Regions from separate parts of the Streptomyces sp. NPDC059897 genome, predicted to be linked through region 2. Evidence: riboswitches for the same ligand, from Rfam matches in the RefSeq annotation. Region 2 holds a riboswitch; the other holds the start of a gene.

Region 1 (8,574 bases), on a different contig from region 2:
CCTGAAGCAGCGCCTTGAGGAGGCCCCCATGCCCCGTCCGTCCGGCCGCTACGTCCTGCCCGAGTTCACCGAGCGCACCAGTTCGGGCAGCCGCACCCTCGACCCCTATTCGAAGCTTCTGGAAGAGCGCATCGTCTTCCTCGGGACGCCGGTCGACGACGTCTCGGCGAACGATGTGATGGCGCAGTTCATGCACCTCGAGTACCTGGACCCCGACCGGGACATCTCCCTGTACATCAACTCCCCGGGCGGCTCGTTCAGCGCGATGACCGCGCTCTACGACACGATGCGGTTCGTCGGCTGCGACGTCGCGACGACCTGTCTGGGGCAGTGCTCGTCCGTGGCCGCGGTGCTGCTCGCGGCGGGGACACCGGGCAAGCGGATGACGCTGCCCGGCGCGCGCGTGGTGATCGACCAGCCCTCGCTGCCCGAGCCGGCCCAGGGCCAGCCGAGCGACCTCGAGATCTACGCGAGTGAACTCACGCGCATGCGCGACCAGTTGGAGGAGCTGCTCGCCCGGCACAGCGGACGCACCAAGGAACAGGTGGGCGCGGACATCGAGCGGGACACCGTGCTGACGGCCGAACAGGCCCTGGAGTACGGCCTGGTGGACCACGTCGTGGAGAACCGGACCGCCACCCTGCGCTCCCCCGGCGCGAGGTGATCGGCCGATGTATCCGCCCGAACTCCCGCCGCTGCCCGCGCTGACCCGCGCCGAGTGCGAACTCGTGGACCGCTATCTGGAGGTCGTCGATCTCGTCGCGCGGATCAACCCGGCCCGGGGCGACGACACCTACAGCGGCCTGCGCGCGGCGCAGGCGCTGGCGAGCAGGGCCGTCGAACTGCGGGACGCGCTGAACCTGATGCACCAGAGGGGCGAGAGCCGCATGCACGCGAGCACGCTGGCGCGGGCGCTGCGCGTCCTGGACGGGGAGCGGCGAACCAATCGGGTCACGCTTCCTTCAGAACCGGTCGGTTGAAGTCGGTTCGAGTCAACCGGAGCCGCAGAGCGTTCACCGGACATCCGAGCCGCCGGACCGCGACCCAAACGACCCAGACGGGGTACCCCGGACGGCCCAGCCTCCGGTACGCAAATGAGCCCGGCAAAGTTGCGTACGCGTCGTAGGCGGCCGCCGGAATATGGCCTTCCGCCGCTGGTACGGGCCTCGTCGGGCCTCGGCGGGCAGGGGCGAAAGCCGCACCGTCCACCCGAACGGGTCAAGCGTGACGAGCCTCACTTACCGCCGGTTCACCACGGTTTTCGCCTCGGCCGTGCGTGAAGATCCGTTGCGACGACAAGCCCCCGCCACCGCGGCGGGGCGGTCCGCACGGACGCCGAGTCCTGCCAGCGTGCGGATGCCAGGTCGACAGGAGTGCATCGGCAGGAGTGGAGGACCCGAGCACGACGGGCCCCCGCCGCACCTCGTCAGAGGCCGCGCCGGACGGTCCTTGGGGTGAAGCCGCGGTACGCGGCCGGGCAACTTCGCCACCCGAACCCGACAGGTCATCCTTCACAGGCGGTTGACGAAGGGTTGCGCATGACTGCGCTGAATCGTGTTCCGTCGCTGCTGACCCGGGCGGGTACCGCTTCCGCCCTCTCCCTCGCCGTCGCCGGCGGGGGGCTCATGGTCCCGGGCGCCGCATCCGAGGCATCGGCGGCGACGGCATCGGTCAAGGCACTGCAGGTCGCCGCGTCCAAGAAGGGTGCGCCCTACAAGTGGGGCGCCGCCGGGCCGCACCGGTTCGACTGCTCGGGGCTCACGCTCTACTCGTTCAAGCGGGCCGGCAAGAAGCTGCCGCGCACCGCGGCCCAGCAGTACAACCGGACCAAGCACATCTCCAGGTCCCATCGCTCACGTGGTGACCTGGTGTTCTTCCGCTCCGGCCGGAGCATTTACCACGTCGGCATCTACGCCGGCAAGGGCCGCATCTGGCACTCCCCGAAGACCGGTTCCGTGGTCCGTCTGGAGCGGATCTGGACGAACAGCGTGCTGTACGGCCGGGTGCGGTGAGGCGCCGCGCTCGCGCTTGAGCGTGCCGCGAGCGGATACTCGTAAGGGATGAATGAGCGCAACGAAACGCCGCTGGAACGCGCCGATCGGAACTTCGGTGAGCTCCTTCAGGAGCTCCGGGTCACCCAGACCGGTGTGCAGTTCCTGTTCGCGTTCTTGCTGACGCTCGCCTTCACTCCCCGGTTCCCGTCGCTCGACACGGTCCAACGGACCACGTACGTGACGACGCTGCTTCTCACGGTCATCGCGGCCGCGCTGTTCACGGCGCCGGCCGCGGTGCACCGGGTGCTGTTCCAGATGGGCGCGAAGCGGCGGATCGTACGGGTGTCCTCACGGCTCGCCGCGTACGGGATGGCGGCGCTCGTGCTGGCGCTCACCGGGTCCGTGCTGCTCGTGGTCGATGTGACCGTCGGCAGGGCCGGCGGGATCGCCGCGGGCGTCGGGGCGTTCTGCATCTGTGCCGGGCTGTGGGGGCTGCTGCCGTGGCTGATGCGGCGGGCGGTCCTCAAGCGGGACGACTGACCGAGGCCACCCAGGGCAGTGTGATCCACACCGTCTTGCCGCCCTCCGGGGTCGGCCGCACCGTCAGGGTGCCGCCGCACTCCGCGGTGAGACAGCGGATGATGACCATCCCCCGCCCGTTGTCCTGCTGGACCGCGGCCGGCAGCCGCTTGGGGTAGCGGGGATGGCTGTCGGTGACGCCGATGCGCAGCTGCTCGTCGCGCTCCAGCTCCATGTCGACGGTGAACGTCGGGGACTGCCCGAGGGTGTGCTGCACCGCGTTCGTCGCGAGTTCGGACACGATCAGGCGGACGGTGTCCGCCGCGTCGGTGCCGGACGCCATGCCCCACTCCGCGAGAACCGACGCGACGTACCTGCGGGCGGACGAGACCGAGGCGGGATCGCTCGGCAGGGTGACGGATGCTTCCTGATGGTCTGCCATGGCGACGTGTCCCTTTCCCGCCGAGGTGGCTCGTCCGGCCTCGCGGATCGCTCGCGCGCGGGCCCCGGCAACTGCTTCGCGCCAGATTGCCACTTGGACGTCCCACTGTGGTGCCGATCCCCCAAGATATGCATATATCTGTCGCTCGATGCGGTGAACTCTGCGCCGGTGGACCGTATTTGGGCCGGGACACGCTCCGTCCTCTACCGTCGGCTCAGACACGCGTCCCGTGCGGGCCGGGAGGGAGCCCGGCCGGGTGGCGCGAGGAGCCCGAGGAGTCCTCCATGAAATACGGTCCCGCGGTACGCCGCCGCAAGCTCGGTGCCGAATTGCGGACGCTGCGCGTCCAGGCCGGCCTCACGAGCGGGGAGGCGGCCCGGCTCGTCGGCTGGCACCAGTCGAAGGTGAGCAGGATCGAGACAGGGCGCAGTGGCGTGAAGCCTTCGGACGTGCTGCGGCTGCTCGACGCCTTCGAGGCCCGCGATCCCGGGATCCGGGAGCTGCTGGTCGCGCTGGCCGGCGGGGACGAGGCGGGCGGGCACCACTGGTGGCACGCGTACCGCGGTCTGCTGCCGCCCGCCTACCGCGATTTCATCAGTCTCGAGTCCCAGGCGTGCCGCATCAGGACTCTGGAGACGAGCGTCGTACCAGGGCTTCTGCAGACACCCGAGTACGCGCACGCGGTGACACGTTCCGTGCTGAACGGGGCGCCGGACCGGCACATCGACGCGCTGGTGGAGGTGCGGCTCGCACGCCAGGACGTGCTGCGCGCCGATCCTCCGCTGCGGCTCACCGCGGTGCTCGACGAGGCGGTGCTGCGCAGGGAGGTGGGCGGGAACGGTGTGCTGCGGCGGCAGTTGACACATCTGGCCGAGGCGGCGGCGATGCCGCATGTCCGGATCCAGGTGCTTCCGTTCGCGTCCGGTGGTCATATCGGCCTGACAGGGCCTTTCGTTGTGTTCTCTTTTCCGAACACATCTGATCTGGATGTGGTTGTTCTCGACCATTTGACGAGTAGCCTCTACCTCGAACGGAAAGAAGACCTCAAGGCGTACACGGACGCCTTTGACGCTCTTCTGCTCCATGCCAGGTCACCCGAGGATTCGCTGGAATTCATCGCAAAGATTGCCGGGTAAACGAGGACGCCGACACCTCGTCGTGCGCCGGCACCGCGTGAGGAGGCACCATGACCATTGCCTGCAGTACGTCGCTGAGCGGAGTCCGATGGCGGCGCAGCAGCCGCAGCACGGGCGCCAACAACTGCGTGGAGACAGCCCCGTTGAGGACGAGCGGGACGACCGGCCTGCTGGCCGTCCGCGACTCCAAGCACACGGCGGGGCCCGCGCTCCTGTTCACGTCCCGGTCCTGGCGGAGTTTCGTCAACTCCCTGCGGTAGCGGCCCCGTTGGGGGCAGTGCGGCTGATCACCCGGACGGCCTCGGCGACCTCGGTCGCCGTGAGGTCGGCGCGGGCGGTCAGTCGCAGCCGCGCGATGCCGTCGGGCACGGAGGGCGGCCGGAAGCACCCCACCGAGAGTCCCGCGTCCCGACAGTCGGCCGCCCAGCGGACGGCCGCGTCGGGCGAGGGGGCGCGCACGGAGACGACCGCGGCGTCGGGGCGCACAGCCAACAGCCCTTCTTCACTGAGCAGTTGATGCATGGACGACGCCACGTGCCGGGCGCGCGCGGCGCGTTCGGGCTCGCGGCGCAGCAGTCGCAGCGCCGCGAGGGCCGAGCCGCACGCGGCCGGGGCGAGACCCGTGTCGAAGATGAAGGTGCGGGCCGCGTTCACGAGATGGTCGATGACGTGGGCCGGGCCGAGGACCGCGCCGCCCTGGCTGCCGAGCGACTTGGACAGGGTGACACTGACGACGGTGTCGGCGGCGCCCGCGAGACCCGCCTCGTGCGGGACGCCGCGCCCGCCGGGACCCACCACACCGAGCCCGTGCGCGTCGTCGACGATCAGGCCCGCACCGAACTCCCTTGCCGCCCCTGCCAGTTCGGCGAGGGGCGCACGGTCGCCGTCCACCGAGAACACCGAGTCGGTGACGACGACGCTCGGCCCCTCATGCGTGCCGAGTGCCTTGCGGACGGCTTCCGGGTCCGCGTGCGGAGCCACTTGAGTGGCACCGCGGGCGAGCCGGCACCCGTCGATCAGCGAGGCGTGGTTGCCCGCGTCGGACACGATCAGTGAGCCGTGCGGGGCGAGCGCGGTGACGGCGGCGAGGTTCGCCGCGTACCCCGAGGAGAACACCAGGGCGGCCTCGAAACCGCAGAACTCGGCGAGTTCCCGCTCCAGGCGGGCGTGCAGTTCGGTGCTGCCCGTCACCAGGCGGGACCCGGTGGCCCCGCCGCCCCACCGGCGCGCGGCGGCGGCCGCGCCCTCGACGACCTCGGGGTGCCGAGCGAGGCCCAGATAGTCATTGCTCGCGAGGTCGAGCACCGGGCTGTCCGCGGGGCGCGGGCGCAGGGTGCGGACGAGTCCCGCGGCCTCGCGGGCGCGCCGCTGTGCGCCGATCCAGCCGAACGCGGGTGTGTGGGGCGTGGCCATGTGTCCCTCTGCGAGTCCGGCAACGGGTGAGCGGTGCTTTGTAGGTAATGCACAGACACTAGCGCCCGCGCCACTTGGGCAGGGTGTGGCAATACCCACACGCCGTACGCCGTCCTTTGTAGAGAGTCTCCTTTCCCCGAGAGCACGGGATAGGTAAGGATCAGGGCCCATGGACCTGCTGAACACGCTGGTGGACAAGGGGCTTCGGCGCGAACTGCCGAGCCGTGAAGAGGCGCTCGCGGTACTCGCGACGTCGGACGACGAACTGCTCGATGTGGTGGCCGCGGCCGGCAAGGTGCGCCGCCATTGGTTCGGGCGGCGGGTGAAACTCAACTATCTGGTGAACCTCAAGTCGGGCCTGTGCCCGGAGGACTGCTCGTACTGCTCGCAGCGCCTGGGTTCGAAGGCGGAGATCCTCAAGTACACGTGGCTGAAGCCCGACGAGGCCTCGAAGGCGGCGGCCGCCGGGGTCGCGGGCGGCGCCAAGCGGGTGTGTCTGGTGGCGAGCGGGCGCGGGCCGACGGACAAGGACGTGGACCGGGTCGCGAAGACCATCGACGCGATCAAGTCGGAGAACGAGGGCGTGGAGGTGTGCGCCTGCCTCGGCCTGCTCGACGAGGGCCAGGCGGAGCGGCTGCGCGGCGCGGGGGCGGACGCGTACAACCACAACCTGAACACCTCGGAGGCGACGTACGGCGACATCACCACGACGCACACCTACGCGGACCGCGTCGACACCGTGAGGAAGGCCCATGACGCCGGGCTCTCCGCCTGCTCCGGCCTGATCGCGGGCATGGGCGAGCGCGACGAGGACCTGGTCGACGTCGTCTACGGGCTGCGCGAACTCGACCCGGACTCGGTGCCGGTGAACTTCCTGATCCCGTTCGAGGGGACTCCGCTGGCCAAGGAGTGGAACCTGACGCCGCAGCGGTGTCTGCGGATCCTGGCCATGGTGCGGTTCGTGTGCCCGGACGTGGAGGTGCGGATCGCGGGTGGCCGCGAGGTGCACCTGCGCTCGATGCAGCCGCTCGCCCTGCACATCGCCAACTCCATCTTCCTGGGCGACTACTTGACCAGCGAGGGCCAGGCCGGGAAGACCGACCTGGACATGATCGCGGACGCCGGGTTCGAGGTGGAGGGCACGGAACAGGTGACACTGCCCGAGCACCGGGCCGTGGGTGGCTGCGGTTCGACGTGTGCGCCGGCACCGGAGACCGAAGGCGAGGCCACCACCGAGACCGAAGGGGCTCGCACCGACCTCGTCGCCGTACGCCGCCGGGGCGCGGGGACGGATCTGGCGCCCAATGCCTGAGCTGAACGTGGCCGAACTGCTCGACCTGGACCGTCGCCACGTCTGGCACCCGTACGGCCCGATGCCCGGCACACAAGCTCCCCTGGTCGTCGAGTCGGCGGCCGGGGTGCGGCTGCGGGTCGCCGGGCACGGCGAGCTGGTGGACGGCATGTCGTCGTGGTGGTCGGCGATCCACGGCTACGGGCACCCGGTGCTCGACGAGGCGGCGCGCGGCCAGTTGGGGCGGATGAGCCATGTGATGTTCGGCGGCCTGACGCACGAGCCGGCGGTCCGGCTCGTGGAGCGCCTTGTCGACATGTCACCGGAGGGCCTGGAGCACGTCTTCCTCGCCGACTCGGGGTCCGTGTCGGTCGAGGTCGCCCTGAAGATGTGTCTGCAGTACTGGCGCTCGCTCGGCAGGCCCGAGAAGCGGCGGATGCTGACGTGGCGCGGTGGCTACCACGGTGACACCTGGCAGCCGATGTCCGTGTGCGACCCGGAGGGCGGGATGCACGGGCTGTGGGCCGGTGTGCTGCAGGAGCAGATCTTCGTGCCCGAGCCGCCGAGCGGCTTCGACGCGTACGACGAGTCGTACGCGGAGCGGTTGCGGGAGGCGATCGGCCGGCACGCGCACGAGGTGGCGGCCGTGATCGTGGAGCCGGTGGTGCAGGGCGCGGGCGGGATGCGCTTCCACTCCCCCGCGTATCTGCGGGTCCTGCGGGAGGCGTGCGACGCGCACGACGTCCTGTTGGTGTTCGACGAGATCGCCACGGGATTCGGGCGGACCGGCGAGCTGTTCGCGGCCGGGCACGCGGGGGTGACGCCCGATGTGATGTGCGTCGGCAAGGCGCTGACCGGCGGCTATCTGACGATGGCGGCGACCCTGTGCACACCTCGGGTCGCCGAGGGGATCTCGCGGGGCGAGGTGCCGGTGCTCGCGCACGGGCCGACGTTCATGGGGAACCCGCTGGCCTCCGCCATCGCGTGCGCGTCGATCGACGTGCTGCTCGAGCAGGACTGGCGCAGCGAGGTGAAACGGATCGAGACGGGTCTGAGTGACGCCCTGTCAGCAGCCTGGGACGTGAAGGGAGTTCGGGACGTACGCGTCCTGGGCGCCATCGGTGTCGTCCAGCTCGACCACGAGGTCGACATGGCGGCGGCGACGCGGGCCGCGGTCGCGGAAGGTGTGTGGCTGCGGCCGTTCCGGGACCTCGTCTACACGATGCCACCGTATGTGACGGGCGACGAGGACGTGGCACGCATCGGCCGTGCGGTGTGCGCGGTCGCCGCCGCTTCGAGGGAAGGGTGAGTGCCCCGATGGGTGTGCTGGTGGTGACCGGGACCGGGACCGAGGTGGGCAAGACCGTGACGACGGCCGCGCTGGCGGCCGTCGCGGCGCGGGCCGGTCGTTCGGTGGCCGTGCTCAAACCGGCGCAGACGGGCGTCGCGCCCAGGGAGCCGGGAGACGTGGACGAGGTGGTGCGGCTCGCGGGGGACGCGGTGACGGGCGTCGAGCTGGCGCGGTATCCGGAACCGCTCGCGCCGGGGACGGCGGCGGCGCGGGCCGGGCTCGCGCCGGTGCGGCCGGAGCAAGTGGCCGAGGCCGTCGAGAAGTTGGCGGCGTCGCACGACCTCGTGCTGGTCGAGGGCGCGGGCGGCCTGCTCGTCCGCCTCGACGCGGAGGGCTCGACGCTGGCGGACGTCGCTGGGCTGCTCGCGGCGCCGGTGCTCGTGGTCGCCGCGGCGGGCCTCGGCACGCTGAACTCCGTGCAGTTGACG
Region 2 (13,572 bases):
GGACGAGGGGGCGGTATGGGGACTGTGCAAGGGGAGCGGCAGCAAGCCGTACCAGACGATCGTGGACATCGGCGGGGGCGCGGGTTCGAGCGGACCCGGGTACACGTGCAGTTGCCCGAGCCGCAAATTTCCGTGCAAGCACGCGCTCGGACTCTTGCTGCTCTGGGCGGGCGGGGACGCGCAGGTACCGGCGGGCCAGGCGCCACCGGAGTGGGCCGAGCCCTGGCTGGCGGGGCGGCAGAAGCGGGCCGGGGCCGAGCAGACGGCGGCGTCGGAGGGCGGTTCGGGCAGTGCTCCGGCGGATCCGGAGGCGGCCCGGCGCAGAGCCGAGCGCCGCGCCCAGCGGATCACGGCGGGCGCGACGGAGCTGGAGCAGCGCCTCACCGACCTGCTGCGCGGCGGCCTCGCGCAGGCGGAGCGGTCGGGGTACGGGCTGTGGGAGGAGACGGCCGCGCGGATGGTCGACGCGCAGGCGCCCGGACTGGCGGCGCGCGTGCGGGAGTTGGGGGCGATCCCGGCGTCCGGGTCCGGCTGGCCGGTGCGGCTGCTCGAGGCGTGCGCCCTGCTCCACCTCCTCGACCAGGGCTGGCTGCGCCGCGACGCCCTGCCCGATGACCTGGCGGCGACGGTCCGCTCGCGTGTGGGCCTCCCCTCGCCGGACAGGGAACCGCCGTTGCGCGACCACTGGCTGGTCCTCTCCCAGTACGACACGGCGGACGGGCACCTCACCACACGCCGTATATGGCTGCACGGCACGCGGAGCGAGCGCACCGTCCTGCTCCTCTCCTACGGGGCGGCGGGCCGCGCCCCTGCGCTCGCGCTGCCGACCGGGCGCGTGCTCGACGCCGCGGTGTCGGCGTATCCGGGAGCGGGGGCCCTCCGGGCGGAGCTGGGCGAGCAGTTCGGCTCGTCGGAGTCGGACGGCACACGCCCCAAGGGAGTGGACGTCACCGCCGGCCTCGCCGCCTACGGGACGGCGCTCGCGGCCGACCCCTGGCTGGAGTCCTGGCCGGTGACACTCGCGGAGGTCATACCGACCCGGGACCCGGACGGGCACTGGCAACTGGCCGACGCCGAAGGAAAGTCGGCCCTCCCCCTCACCGCCCACGCGGCGGCATCCCCCGGCCTGTGGCGCCTGGTCGCCGTCTCCGGAGGCGCACCGGTAACAGTCTTCGGCGAATGCGGCCCGACGGGCTTCCACCCCCTGGCCACATGGACGACAGAACGGAACGAGCCCGTCCCCCTGCACTGACGCCGGCCCCAGCGGACAACTCAAGTCCCGGCGCGGGATCCCAAATCAAGCCCCGCCGGCGATTGAGGCGCGGGGTCCGGGGCAGAGCCCCGCGGCCGTAACGCCGGTACCGGCGCACAGACCCCGACCACCAGACACCGCGCACCACGGAGAGGCCCATGACAACGACCACCACCTGGGACGACCTGGTCAGCGCCGCCCTGCTCGGAACCGAGCGCCGCCCGGACCGGCCCCCGCTCGCCCTCCTCGACGAGGCCGCCGTGCACACCGTGCGCCGCCGGGCAGGCCTGCGTCCCGCCGCGGCGACCGCGCCGCCGGACCGCGCCGAGGACGACCCGCGTCCGCCGCTGCCCGCCGCCGCGCGGCAGCGACTCGCGCTGCTGCTCACCGACCGCTCCGGCGGCACGGGATCGCGCCGCGGCACCGCCCCCGACCTTCTCGAACTGCTCCCGCAGTGGCTCGCCACGGCCAACGCGCACGGGTACGCGCCCCCGCCCGAACTGCTGCCCGCGCTGCTCGACGCGGCGCGCGGCCGCACCGATCTGCGCCCTCCGGCCCTCACGTTCGCGGGGCCGCGCGCCCGCTGGCTGGCCCGGCTCAACCCGGACTGGAAGTTCGCGCTGCGCGCCACGCAGGGCGTCGGCGCGGTACTGCCGGCGCCGGAGGAGAGCGAGCAGGTTCGGCTGCGGTGGGAGGAGGGCCTGTTCGCGGAGCGGGTGGCGCTGCTCGCCTCCGTACGGGCGCACGACCCGGACGCCGCCCGGGCGCTCCTGGCCGGGACGTGGGGCACGGAGCGCGCCGAGGACCGCCTGATGTTCCTCGACTCGCTGCGGGCGGGGCTCGGCGACGCGGACGAGCCGTTCCTGGAGCGGGCGTTGAGCGACCGCAGCAGGAACGTGCGGGCGACGGCGGCCGAGCTGCTCTCCGCACTCCCCCGCTCGGCGCTCGCCGCGCGGATGGCGGACCGGGCGCTGACCTGCGTGGCGCTCGACCGTGCGGAGGGGGCGATCGTCGTGGAGGCGCCGCACGAGTGCGACGCGGGGATGGAGCGGGACGGCGTCGTGGCGAAGCCACCGGCGGGCCGCGGGGAACGGGCGTGGTGGTTCGGGCAGTTGGTGGAGGCGGCGCCGCTCGACCGGTGGCCGGGCAGATTCGGCGGCCGGGGCCCGGAGGAGATCGTGGCGCTGCCGGTCGCCGGCGACTGGCGCGGGGAGCTGCACGCGGCGTGGTGCCGGGCGGCGGTCCGGCAGCGGGACATCGCCTGGTCCCGGGCGCTGCTCGGGGCGCCGACGGCGTCGGACGCGGCAGGTCCCGGGGCGGTGTCGCTCGCCGAGCGGGCGAAGCTGCTCGCGGCGCTGCCGGGCGCGGAACGGGCGGACTGGGTAGCGGAGTTCATCGCCGCGCACGGGCTGTCCGAGGCGTTCCAGCTGCTGGGGGTGTGCGGCACGCCGTGGGCGCGGCCGCTCGGGCGGTCCGTGGTCGACGCGCTGAACATCGCGCGGGACGCGGGGAGTTACCCGTGGAGCTTCAGCGGGGTGATGGGGCTCGCGGAGCGCTGCCTGGACCCCGAGGAGGTGGCCCGACTCGACGGGCTCACGGCGGCCGTCGAGGAACCGGAGGGCTCGGCGCCCGGAGCCGGGGGGTACTGGACGGAGGCGTTCCAACGCCTCGCCGGCACGTTGCGGCTGCGCCGGGCCATGCGGGACGAACTGGCTCCGCCGTGATGCGGCCCCGCGCCCCTGTTGCGCTGCACCGGGGTTGCGGTCTCGGGGCTCTGCCCCGGACCCCGCTGCTCAATCGCCGCAGGGGCTTGATTTTGCCCGCCCACCCGCAGGGGCTTGATTTGCCCCCGCGGCGGGAAAGTGGGCGGTCAGCCGCCGGACGCCGCCGGCTCGCGGACGTTGGCGCGGACCCAGTCGACGATGGAGGCCGTCGTGGCGCCCGGGGTGAAGATCTCCGCGACGCCCTTCTCCTTCAGCGGCGCGATGTCCCCCTCGGGGATGATGCCGCCGCCGAAGACCTTGATGTCCGCGGCGTCGCGCTCGGCGAGGAGCTCGATGACGCGGGCGAAGAGCGTGTTGTGCGCGCCGGAGAGGATGGACAGACCGATCGCGTCGGCATCCTCCTGGATGGCGGTGTCCACGACCTGCTCGGGCGTCTGGTGCAGGCCCGTGTAAATGACCTCCATACCGGCGTCGCGCAGCGCCCGCGCGATCACTTTGGCCCCGCGATCGTGGCCGTCGAGTCCCGGCTTCGCGACGACCACGCGGATCGGCCCGGCTGCCACACCCATCACTGCCTCCCTGAAACGACTGCTCAAGCAAAAGTTGAAGCGATTGTTCAAAAGACTGATGCCCGAAGTGAACGAACGTTATCGACAGCATCCCGCAAGCGGCCGTTTCGCGGTGCGGACCGAGGGGGAAATCACACGGTGGGACACATTCGCTGCGCGCCGCGACTGCCACAGGCGGGACTCACCGCCACATCCGGGACAGGCGCGAGGGAGCCGCTTCGAGGTCGCCGCGCCACCGCGCCGACAGCCGCACGGCACGGTGGCACGGTGCTTCCGGCTGCCGTTCGGACCGATGAGTCGGCGCATCGGGCACGGCCGGCGCCGCAAGGCCGCTTCGGCCGGCTCTCATGAGCGCACACGGGGGACAGAGGCGTCCTCCCGTGTGCCGACGGGAGGTTGACCGATGAAGGTCACGAGGTCGTTGCCCTTTCGCCCCCTCTGCCACCTGCTGCCCTCGAGACTGGCCGGTCTCTCGATCGCGCTCCTGAAGGCGACCGCCCTGGAGCTGGCGATCCTCGCGGGCCACCTGCTCCTCTATCCCTCGGGCATCCTCCCGGAACGAAGGCAGCCGCTGGCGCTGCCCCGCCACCCCTCGGCCTCACCGCCCCCGGACCCTCTGGACACTCCGCACACGCTGGACGCCCCGGTCGACGCGGGCGCCGAGGTGGGCCTGGAGGACGACCCGGCGGGCACGGCGGCGGACGCGCCGCGCCTGCCCACCCCCGCCAAGCCCCCGGTCCTCCTCCTGCACGGTTTCATCGACAACCGCTCGGTCTTCGTCCTGCTGCGCCGCTCCCTCGCGCAGCACGGCAGGCAGCACGCCGAATCGCTCAACTACTCCCCTCTCACCTGCGACATCCGGGCCGCCGCCGCGCTCCTCGCACGGCACGTGGAGGAGATATGCGAGCGGTCGGGCCGGGACCGGGTCGACATCGTGGGGCACAGCCTGGGCGGCCTGATAGCCCGTTATTACGTGCAGTGCCTCGGTGGCGACACGCGGGTGCGCACACTCGTGACGCTCGGTACCCCGCACGGCGGCACACAGGTGGCGCCGCTCGCGGACGCGCACCCGATCGTTAGGCAGATGCGGCCCGGGTCCTCGGTCGTCGAGGAGTTGAAGCGGCCGGCGCCGGGGTGTCGTACGCGCTTCGTGAGCTTCTGGAGCGATCTCGACCAGCTGATGCTGCCGCTCGAGACGGCGTGCGTGGACCACGCCGACCTGCTCGCGCAGAACGTGCGGGTCACGGGCATCGGCCATCTCGCGCTGCCGGTGCACCCCGCCGTCGCGACCGGCATCCGGCAGGCCCTCGACGCGGAGTTCGCGGAAGGAGCCAGCGCCGCCCACAGGACCGGCGGCGGACTGACGGTCGCCTGACCGCCCGATCCCGTACATCGCCGCCCGTTCCCGCCCATCGGCGCCCATCCGCGCCCACTTCGTCGAACGGGTCTCGAACTCAGGGCCAAGGAACTGTCCACAGTCCACCCAAAGGCGGCTGATTGCCCGTTTCCCGGGGCCCGGAAACCCGACGAAGATTGTCGTGCCCTCGTACCGACGGGTACAGTCACCGCACTGCTCTGGCAGCCCCTGTTGTCGAGGCGAAAGAGAAGTTGGTGAACGACCGCAATCCGTCGGGGACCGCGCCATACGCGGCGTACGACGGTCACTCCGCGACCAGCTTCGCAAGCGACCCTCTCTTCGGCGACATGGCAGAGGACCCCTACGAACCGGGCTCCCCCGCGACCGGCCAGTGGCACACGGCCCCCCAGCAGCAGTACGCCGACCTCTACTCCTCCTCGTACTACGACACCGGCACGTACGACGTCGGCGCCTTCGGCGCCGGTTCCTACGACACCGGTTCCTATGACACGACGGGCGCCTGGGCGACCGGCGGGTACGGGCAGTCCGCCGACATCCCCGCGCAGCAGCCCCGGCCGATGGCCGAGCAGCACACCACCGGCCAGTGGGACACGTCGGCGTACGAGACGCAGATGTACGCGGCTCAACACCCCGACACGCAGGGCTTTGAAGCCCCGTCCTTCGGGACGCAGACCTTCGACACGCAGGCTTTCGACGGCCAGTCCTTCGACGCGCAGACGCATACACAGTCGTTCGAGACGCAGTCGTTCGAGGCCCCGTCCTTCGAGACGCAGACCTTCGGCGCTCAGGGCTTCGACACGCAGTCCTTCGAGGCCCAGAGCTTCGAGACGCAGAGCTTCGAGTTCCAGGGGTTCGAGGCGCAGCACTTCGAGGCTCAGGGCTTTGAAACCCAGAGCTTCAGCACGCACGACATGCCCGAGGCGCACGACATGCCCGAGGCGCACGACGTGCTCGGCGCGCCCGACCCGCACGACACCCAGGGTTTCACCCACACCTTCCAGGCCCCGGCCTTCGGCGCGACCGCGTACGACACGGGCGCGTACGACGCCACGCAGTGGAACGCCGCCGAAGCCGCCGGCACCGCGGAGACCGGGCTCGAGTCCGCGACCGCGGCCGAGCCCCACCCCGAGCCCGAGCCGGTCACGGACCCCGACCCCGAGGCGGACCACGCGCACGGGCCCGTCCTGGACCTCGACCCCGCCGCCGAGCCCGAGCCCGCCCCCGCGACCCCGCAGCCCTCGACGCGCAGGGCCGGGAAGAACGTCTCCCGTGGCCGCGCCGGCCGCCGCCGCCCGGCGAAGCGGTCCGCGCTCGTCACCGTCGTCGTGCCGTCGGTCTGTGTGGTCGGCGTCGCCGGGATCGCCGCGGCGAGCGTCGGTGGCGGCGGCGAGGACGAGGGCAAGGAGACGCAGGCCGCGGCCGCTTCGGAGGCGCAGGCCGTGAAGCCGGCCGTCGCCAACAACAAGCTGGACTCGCAGCTGAAGGACCTGTCCGCCGACGCGGGCGACTTCGCCGACCGGGCGAGCCGCACGCAGGAGCGGATCGACCTCAAGGCCAAGCAGGAGGCGGCGCGGAAGCAGGCCGCCGAGGAGGCCGCGCGCAAGGAGGCGGCGCGACCCAAGTTCGTGCTGCCGGTGAAGCAGCACGGGCTGAGCGCCTTCTTCGGGCAGGCCGGCGTCAACTGGATGTCCCAGCACTCCGGCATCGACTTCCCCGTCTCGTACGGGACTCCGGTGATGGCCGCGACGGACGGCACCGTGAAGACGCAGTGGAACAGCGCGTACGGGAACATGGCCATAGTCACCGCCAAGGACGGCACGGAGACCTGGTACTGCCACCTGTCCTCGCACACCGTGATGAACGGTCCGGTGAAGGCCGGCGACGTGATCGCGCGGTCCGGGAACTCCGGCAACTCGACAGGCCCGCACCTGCACTTCGAGGTGCACCCCGGCGGCAGCGCGGCGATCGACCCCCTGCCGTGGCTGCGCAGCCACGGCGTCGACCCGAACTGAGCCGCCCCTCTCGAAGCCGCTCCAACCGAGCCACTCGAACCGAGCCGCTCACCCCGGGGTGAGCGGCTCGGCCGCGGCTACAGCTTCTCGACCGGCGCGTACCGCAGCAGCAGCCGCTTCGGCTTCGGGTCGCCGAAGTCGATCGACGCCTCCGCCTTGTCGCCCGTGCCCGACACGCCCACCACCGTGCCGAGGCCGAACTGGTCGTGCGTGACGCGGTCGCCGATGGCGAGGGCGACCACCGGCTTGGAGTTCGCCCGGCTCGTCGCGAAGGCCGGCGTCGAGCCCGTGCGGGAGCGCGAGGACGACAGGGAGGCCGCGATGCCGCCGCCGATGCTCTTCGTCGAGGCCGCGGGCGTGGACGGGCCGGTGCGCTTCCAGTCCAGGTGCCCGGCCGGGATCTCCTCCAGGAACCGGGAGGGCGGGTTGTACGAGGGCTGGCCCCAGGCGCTGCGCATCGAGGCGCGGGTCAGGTAGAGGCGCTGTCGCGCGCGCGTGATGCCCACGTACGCGAGGCGGCGCTCCTCCTCCAGCTCCTTGGCCTGGCCGAGGGAGCGCATGTGCGGGAAGACGCCGTCCTCCAGGCCGGTGAGGAAGACGACCGGGAACTCCAGGCCCTTGGCGGTGTGCAGCGTCATCAGCGTGATGACGCCGTCGCTGTTCTCCTCGTCGTCCGGGATCTGGTCGGAGTCGGCGACGAGGGCGACGCGCTCCAGGAAGTCGGAGAGCCCTCCGCCGCCCGTCCCGGTCTCGCCCTCCGCCGCGTCCTCGCCCGCGGCGGACTCCTGCTCGAACTCCAGGGCCACCGCGGCGAGTTCCTGAAGGTTCTCGATCCGGGTCTCGTCCTGCGGGTCGGTGGAGGCCTGCAGCTCGGCGAGGTACCCGGTGCGCTCCAGGATGGCCTCCAGCACCGTGGCCGGGCCCGCGCCCGACTCCACGATCGTGCGGAGGTCCTCCATCAGCGTGTTGAACCGCTTCACGGCGTTCGCCGAGCGGGCCGCCATTCCGTACGCCTCGTCGACGCGGCGCAGCGCCTGCGGGAAGGAGATCTTCTCGCGCTGGGAGAGCGCGTCGATCATCGCTTCGGCGCGGTCGCCGATGCCGCGCTTGGGCACGTTGAGGATGCGGCGCAGCGGCACCGAGTCCTCGGGGTTGGAGAGCACCCGCAGGTAGGCCAGGACGTCCCTGACCTCCTTGCGCTCGTAGAAGCGGACGCCGCCGACGACCTTGTAGGGCAGGCCGGTGCGGATGAAGATCTCTTCGAAGACACGGGACTGCGCGTTCGTCCGGTAGAAGACCGCGACGTCGCCCGCGAGCGCGTCGCCCGCGTCGGTGAGCCGGTCGATCTCGTCGGCGATGAACTGCGCCTCGTCGTGCTCGGTGTCCGCGACGTAGCCGGTGATCTGGGCGCCGGGGCCCTCGTTGGTCCACAGGTTCTTGGGGCGGCGCGACTCGTTCCGCTCGATCACCGCGTTCGCCGCGCTGAGGATCGTCTGCGTGGAGCGGTAGTTCTGCTCCAGCAGGATCGTCGTCGCGTTCGTGTAGTCCTCTTCGAACTGCAGGATGTTGCGGATCGTGGCGCCGCGGAACGCGTAGATCGACTGGTCCGCGTCACCCACGACGCAGAGCTCGGCCGGGTCCGCGCCCTCGCCTTCGGTGGGGCCGACCAGTTCCTTGACCAGCGCGTACTGGGCGTGGTTCGTGTCCTGGTACTCGTCGACCATGACGTGGCGGAAGCGGCGGCGGTAGTGCTCGGCGACGTCCGGGAACGCGCGCAGCAGGTTGACCGTCGTCATGATCAGGTCGTCGAAGTCCAGCGCGTTCGCCTCGCGGAGGCGGGCCTGGTACATCGCGTAGGCCTGGGCGAGGGTCTTCTCGAAGCCGTCGGCCGCGGTCGCGGCGAAGTCCTCCTCGTCGATCAGCTCGTTCTTGAGGTTGCTGATCTTGGCGCTGAAGGACTTCGGCGGGAACTTCTTCGGGTCGAGGTCGAGGTCGCGGCAGACGAGCGCCATGAGCCGCTTGCTGTCGGCGGCGTCGTAGATCGAGAAGGAGGACGTGAAGCCCAGCTTCTTGCTCTCGCGGCGCAGGATGCGGACGCAGGCGCTGTGGAACGTGGAGACCCACATCGCGTTGGCACGCGGGCCCACCAGGTCCTCGACGCGCTCCTTCATCTCGCCCGCGGCCTTGTTCGTGAACGTGATCGCGAGGATCTGGCCGGGGTGCACGCCGCGCTGGGCGAGCAGGTACGCGATGCGGTGCGTGAGGACGCGGGTCTTGCCGGAGCCGGCGCCGGCGACGATGAGCAGGGGGGAGCCGGCGTGCACCACGGCCGCGCGCTGGTTCTCGTTCAGTCCCTCCAGCAGGGAGGACGGGTCGAGGACGGGGCGCGGGGCGCCGTCCCGGTAGTGCGTGTCGCGCTCCGGGGGCACGCCGAACAGCCCGTCCGGCATCGGCTCCGGGGCCCCGTCGTCGTACTCGGGGTCCGGGGGCGGCGGCGGGGGTTCCTCCGCACCCTTCTGGAGGCCGGTCAGGAAGCTGTCGTCAAAGAGGCTGCTCATCGCTCTACGAGTCTAGGCCGCCCCACTGACAACCCGTGGCTGCCTTCAAAACTCCAAGGGCCTGCTGGAGGGCAGATCACGAAGATGTATCGGGCATATCGAACATCAACCTTCACAGCAGCCACACGAGTTGGCTACGGTGCAGCCGGGCAGTCCGTCCCCCCGTCCGCGAATGTCGCGGCGAGCGGGCAGCCCCCGCCGAGTTCCGTACGCCGTAAGGCAGGGAACCGGGGACCCACCGACCCTGGGGTGAATCGGTCAGCCGACCGTAGGGCAGCCTTCCGAGCACCACGCCCGAACCCGACAGCTAACCCGGTAGGCGGACGACGGAAGGAGTCGCCTGCCTTGGCGTCGCACCGCAAGCCCCGCAGCCGTTCCCGGATGACCGGCGGCCTTCGCACGACCCCCGCGGTCGGTATCACCACCGCCGCCCTCACCTCCGTGGCGCTGCTCTCGCAGACGGCGCAGGCCGCGCCCGCGCAGCCGTCGTCCAAGCCACGCCTCGAAGAGGTGCAGAAGAAGGTCGACACCCTGTACCGGCAGGCCGAGGTCGCCACCCAGAAGTACAACGGGGCGAAGGAACGGACCGACGCCAAGAAGCAGCAGGTCGACAAGCTCCTCGACGATGTCGCGCAGCGCACCGAGGAGATGAACACGGCCCGCCAGAAGCTCGGCAGGTACGCCGCCGAGCAGTACCGCTCGGGCAGTGTGAGCGACACGGCGACCATGTTCCTCGCGGACGACCCGGAGGACTACTTCTCGCAGCGCCAGCTGATGAGCCGGCTGACCGACGAGCAGAAGAAGTCGATCGACGACTATCAGAAGCAGACGCGCGAGACCGCGAAGAAGCGCACCGAGGCGCAGTCGAGCCTCGAGGACCTCACGGATTCGCAGACCGAGCTGAGGTCGACGAAGGAGACCGTGCAGTCGAAGCTCTCCGACGCGCGTCAGCTGCTGTCCGAGCTGACCGCCGAGGAGAAGGCGCGGCTCGCGGCGATCGAGAAGGCCAAGGAGGAGGCCGCCCGCAAGAAGGCGGCGGAGCTGGCCGCCAAGCAGAAGGCCGCGGAGGCGGCTGAGCGGAAGGCTGCCGAGGCGGCGAAGGAGCGGGAGCAGTCCTCCGGCTCGTCGTCCGGTTCCTCTTCCGGTTCCTCCGGTTCGTCGGACGCCTCGTACGCGACGAAGGCCGCGCAGGCGCTCGCGTTCGCCAAGGCGCAGGAGGGCAAGCCCTACGTGTGGGGCGCCACGGGGCCGGACTCGTACGACTGCTCGGGCCTGACGCAGGCGGCGTGGAAGTCCGCGGGGATCTCGCTGCCGCGGACGACCTGGGACCAGGTCGAGATCGGCAAGACGGTGCCGCTCTCCGACATCCAACCCGGTGACCTGGTGTTCTTCTATGACGACATCAGCCATGTGGGCCTGTACATGGGCGACGGCATGATGGTCCACGCGCCGAAGCCGGGAACGGTCGTGCGCGAGGAGTCGATCTACTACGACGGCACGTCGTCGATCCACAGCGTGGTGCGGCCGGCCTGACGTACGTACGCGAAAGGGCCCGGCAGGTGTGTCCTGCCGGGCCCTTTCGCGTGTGCGGCCTGCGCGGTCGCTCAGGTCCAGAGCACCGCGATGAAGATGTTGGCGACGGTGAGCGCGCCGACGGTGATGAAGAGGCCCTTCTCCGCCTTCTCCTCGTCCCGCTTCACGTAGACGATGCCGAGGATCACGATCAGGACCGCGAGCTTCACGCCGATCTTGATGTTGTTGACGGTGCTGCCGTCGGCCTGGTTGAGGCCGACCAGGGCGACGCCGGTCACCAGCATGGTCAGGGCGCCGTGCAGCATCGCCTTGTTGAAGCGGGCCGCGCCCTCCTTCATCGCCGACATCTGCGTGAGGAAGCCGCCGAGCAGCGAGGCGATGCCGATGATGTGCAGGCCGACGAAGAGGTGGATGAGTACGTCCATGGTTCGGAGCCTAACCGGGCGCCCGTGGGCCACTACGGGCACCCCTTTGCCACTCTGTTGTCACTCTGCGCCATCATCCATAACAAACGGACCAGTTGCGAACAATCCGGCACCAACCCGTTACGCAGAGGTTTAGCGTCCTTCCTCAGGTGACCGGCTCCCCACCGCCGCCCGGGCCAGGGGCGGCAGTCGGACACCACCGCCGAGAAAGGTCCGGCGGCGGCCCGCTCCCCCTGTGCGGGCCGCCGCCGGACGCGCGACCGGGGTCCGTGCGTTTCGGACGGGCGGCCCCCAGAGGAGGACCTTGTGCCGGCAGCACACCGCAAGCCCCGACCGCGTCCGCTCAGCGTCGGCAGGGCCCGCACCGCGGCCACCCTCGCCCTCGCCTCCGCGGCCGGCGTCACCGCCCTCGACGGCGGGGCGGCGCACGCGGAGCCCGAGCTCAGCCCCGCCCAGGTGAAGGCCAAGGTCGACAGGCTGTACCAGGAGGCGGAGGTCGCCACCCAGAAGTACAACGGCGCGAAGGAGGAGGCGGACGGCGCGCGGAAGAAGGTGGACGCCCTCCAGGACGAGGCGTCCCGGCGCACCGAGTCCCTCAACTCCGAGCGCGCGAAGCTGGGTTCGGTCGCGGCCTCCCAGTACCGCTCGGGAGGCGTGGACCCGTCGGTCCAGCTGCTCCTGTCCTCCTCCCCCGACGCCTACCTCGACAAGGCCTCCCTCACGGAGCGCGTCGGCGCGCGGCAGGCCGCATCGGTCGCCCGCGTACGGGGCGAACTCCGCGAGATCGACCAGCTGCGCGGCGACGCCGACGACACGCTCTCCCAACTCCGCGCCAAGAAGGCCGAGCTGGCGGACAACAAGAAGAAGGTGAAACGAAAACTCTCGGAGGCCCGCAGCCTCCTCGACCGCCTCACCCCTGAAGAGCGCACCCCCACCGCCGCACAGAGCGGGCACGCCTCACGCTCCGCGGAGCGCGCCGACCTCTCCCAGGCCCCCAACTCCCGCGCCAAGGAAGCGATCTCCTTCGCGTACGGCGCCCTCGGCAGCCCCTACGTATGGGGCGCCACCGGCCCCTCCGCCTTCGACTGCTCGGGCCTGACGCAGGCCGCGTACAAGGCCGCCGGGGTCTCGCTCCCCCGCACGACGTACTCCCAGATCGACGCGGGCCCCCGCATCCCGAAGTCCCAGCTCCAGCCGGGCGACCTGGTCTTCTTCTACTCCTCGATCAGCCACGTGGGCCTCTACATCGGCGGCGGCAAGATGATCCACGCCCCGAACCCGAGCGCCCCGGTCCGGGTGGCCCCGATCGACGAGATGCCGTTCGCGGGGGCGACGCGGGTGGCGTGAGCCGCCCCGAACGTCACGCCGATCCGTCGCCTCGGTCGGTGTGCGCCGCGAGGGCGCCGATGAGCTGGGGCCACAGCTGGCGCGGCCGGTCGTGGCCCATGTCGGGGAGCAGCAGAAGCTCCGCCTCCGGGACCAGTTCCGCGGTGCGGCGGCCACCGCTGGGGTCGATCAGAGTGTCGTCCAGGCCGTGGATCACCAGCGTCGGCACGTCGAGCTTGCTCAGGGCGTCCGCGCGGGAGCCGCTGAGGACCATGGCGCCGAGCTGTCGGCCGACGCCCGCCGGGTAGTAGGCACGGTCGTAGCCGCGCGCCGCCAGGTCGCGGAGGTACGCCGCGTCGCCGTAGCGCTTGGACGCCCAGAGCAGGGAGCGGTCCGCCGCCGCGACGTGGCCCTCCCGGTCGGCCGGCTTCGGGGCGAACAGCGCCGCCTGCGCCTGCGGCGACGACTGCCCGTACTCGGGCTCGCCCGTCGTCGACATCATCGAGGTCAGGGTCAGGACGCGCTCGGGACGGGAGATCGCCATCGTCTGGGCGATCATGCCGCCCATGGACGCGCCGACGACGTGCGCGCTCTTGATACCGAGCACGGTGAGCAGGCCGAAGGCGTCGTCGGCCATGTCCTGGAGGCGGTACGGGATCATCGCGAGGGCGGTGGGGATGTCCCCGGAGCTCACTACGGCGATGAACTCGCCCATGTCCACAGGGTGTGCGTCGAACTTCGTCGACAGTCCGCAGTCCCGGTTGTCGAAGCGGATCACGTACCGGCCGCGCCCCG

What was found. Region 2 has a riboswitch for cyclic di-AMP ahead of ACFV9W_RS05995 (NlpC/P60 family protein). Riboswitches for the same ligand answer to the same signal wherever they lie in the genome.
Region 1: it holds a riboswitch for cyclic di-AMP, as region 2 does, so the genes downstream of both, ACFV9W_RS23850 (C40 family peptidase) here and ACFV9W_RS05995 (NlpC/P60 family protein) in region 2, are expected to answer to the same signal.

The regions. Positions count from the first base shown of each region.
Region 1 covers NZ_JBHWKQ010000022.1:94,883-103,456, reverse strand. Annotated here, with positions in the region: gene ACFV9W_RS23860 (ATP-dependent Clp protease proteolytic subunit) at 29-664, shown strand; gene ACFV9W_RS23855 (hypothetical protein) at 672-980, shown strand; cyclic di-AMP (ydaO/yuaA leader) riboswitch at 1,324-1,535, shown strand; gene ACFV9W_RS23850 (C40 family peptidase) at 1,539-2,012, shown strand; gene ACFV9W_RS23845 (DUF6328 family protein) at 2,061-2,534, shown strand; gene ACFV9W_RS23840 (ATP-binding protein) at 2,518-2,955, opposite strand; gene ACFV9W_RS23835 (helix-turn-helix domain-containing protein) at 3,240-4,091, shown strand; gene ACFV9W_RS23830 (DUF397 domain-containing protein) at 4,142-4,351, shown strand; gene ACFV9W_RS23825 (8-amino-7-oxononanoate synthase) at 4,335-5,504, opposite strand; gene bioB (biotin synthase BioB) at 5,674-6,816, shown strand; gene ACFV9W_RS23815 (adenosylmethionine--8-amino-7-oxononanoate transaminase) at 6,809-8,104, shown strand; gene bioD (dethiobiotin synthase) at 8,113-8,574, shown strand, end outside.
Region 2 covers NZ_JBHWKQ010000003.1:316,364-329,935, reverse strand. Annotated here, with positions in the region: gene ACFV9W_RS06025 (SWIM zinc finger family protein) at 1-1,252, shown strand, start outside; gene ACFV9W_RS06020 (DUF5691 domain-containing protein) at 1,411-2,976, shown strand; gene ACFV9W_RS06015 (cobalamin B12-binding domain-containing protein) at 3,123-3,545, opposite strand; gene ACFV9W_RS06010 (lipase family alpha/beta hydrolase) at 3,949-4,920, shown strand; gene ACFV9W_RS06005 (M23 family metallopeptidase) at 5,250-6,935, shown strand; gene pcrA (DNA helicase PcrA) at 7,013-9,493, opposite strand; cyclic di-AMP (ydaO/yuaA leader) riboswitch at 9,680-9,831, shown strand; gene ACFV9W_RS05995 (NlpC/P60 family protein) at 9,839-11,026, shown strand; gene ACFV9W_RS05990 (hypothetical protein) at 11,098-11,451, opposite strand; gene ACFV9W_RS05985 (NlpC/P60 family protein) at 11,758-12,798, shown strand; gene ACFV9W_RS05980 (alpha/beta fold hydrolase) at 12,812-13,572, opposite strand, start outside.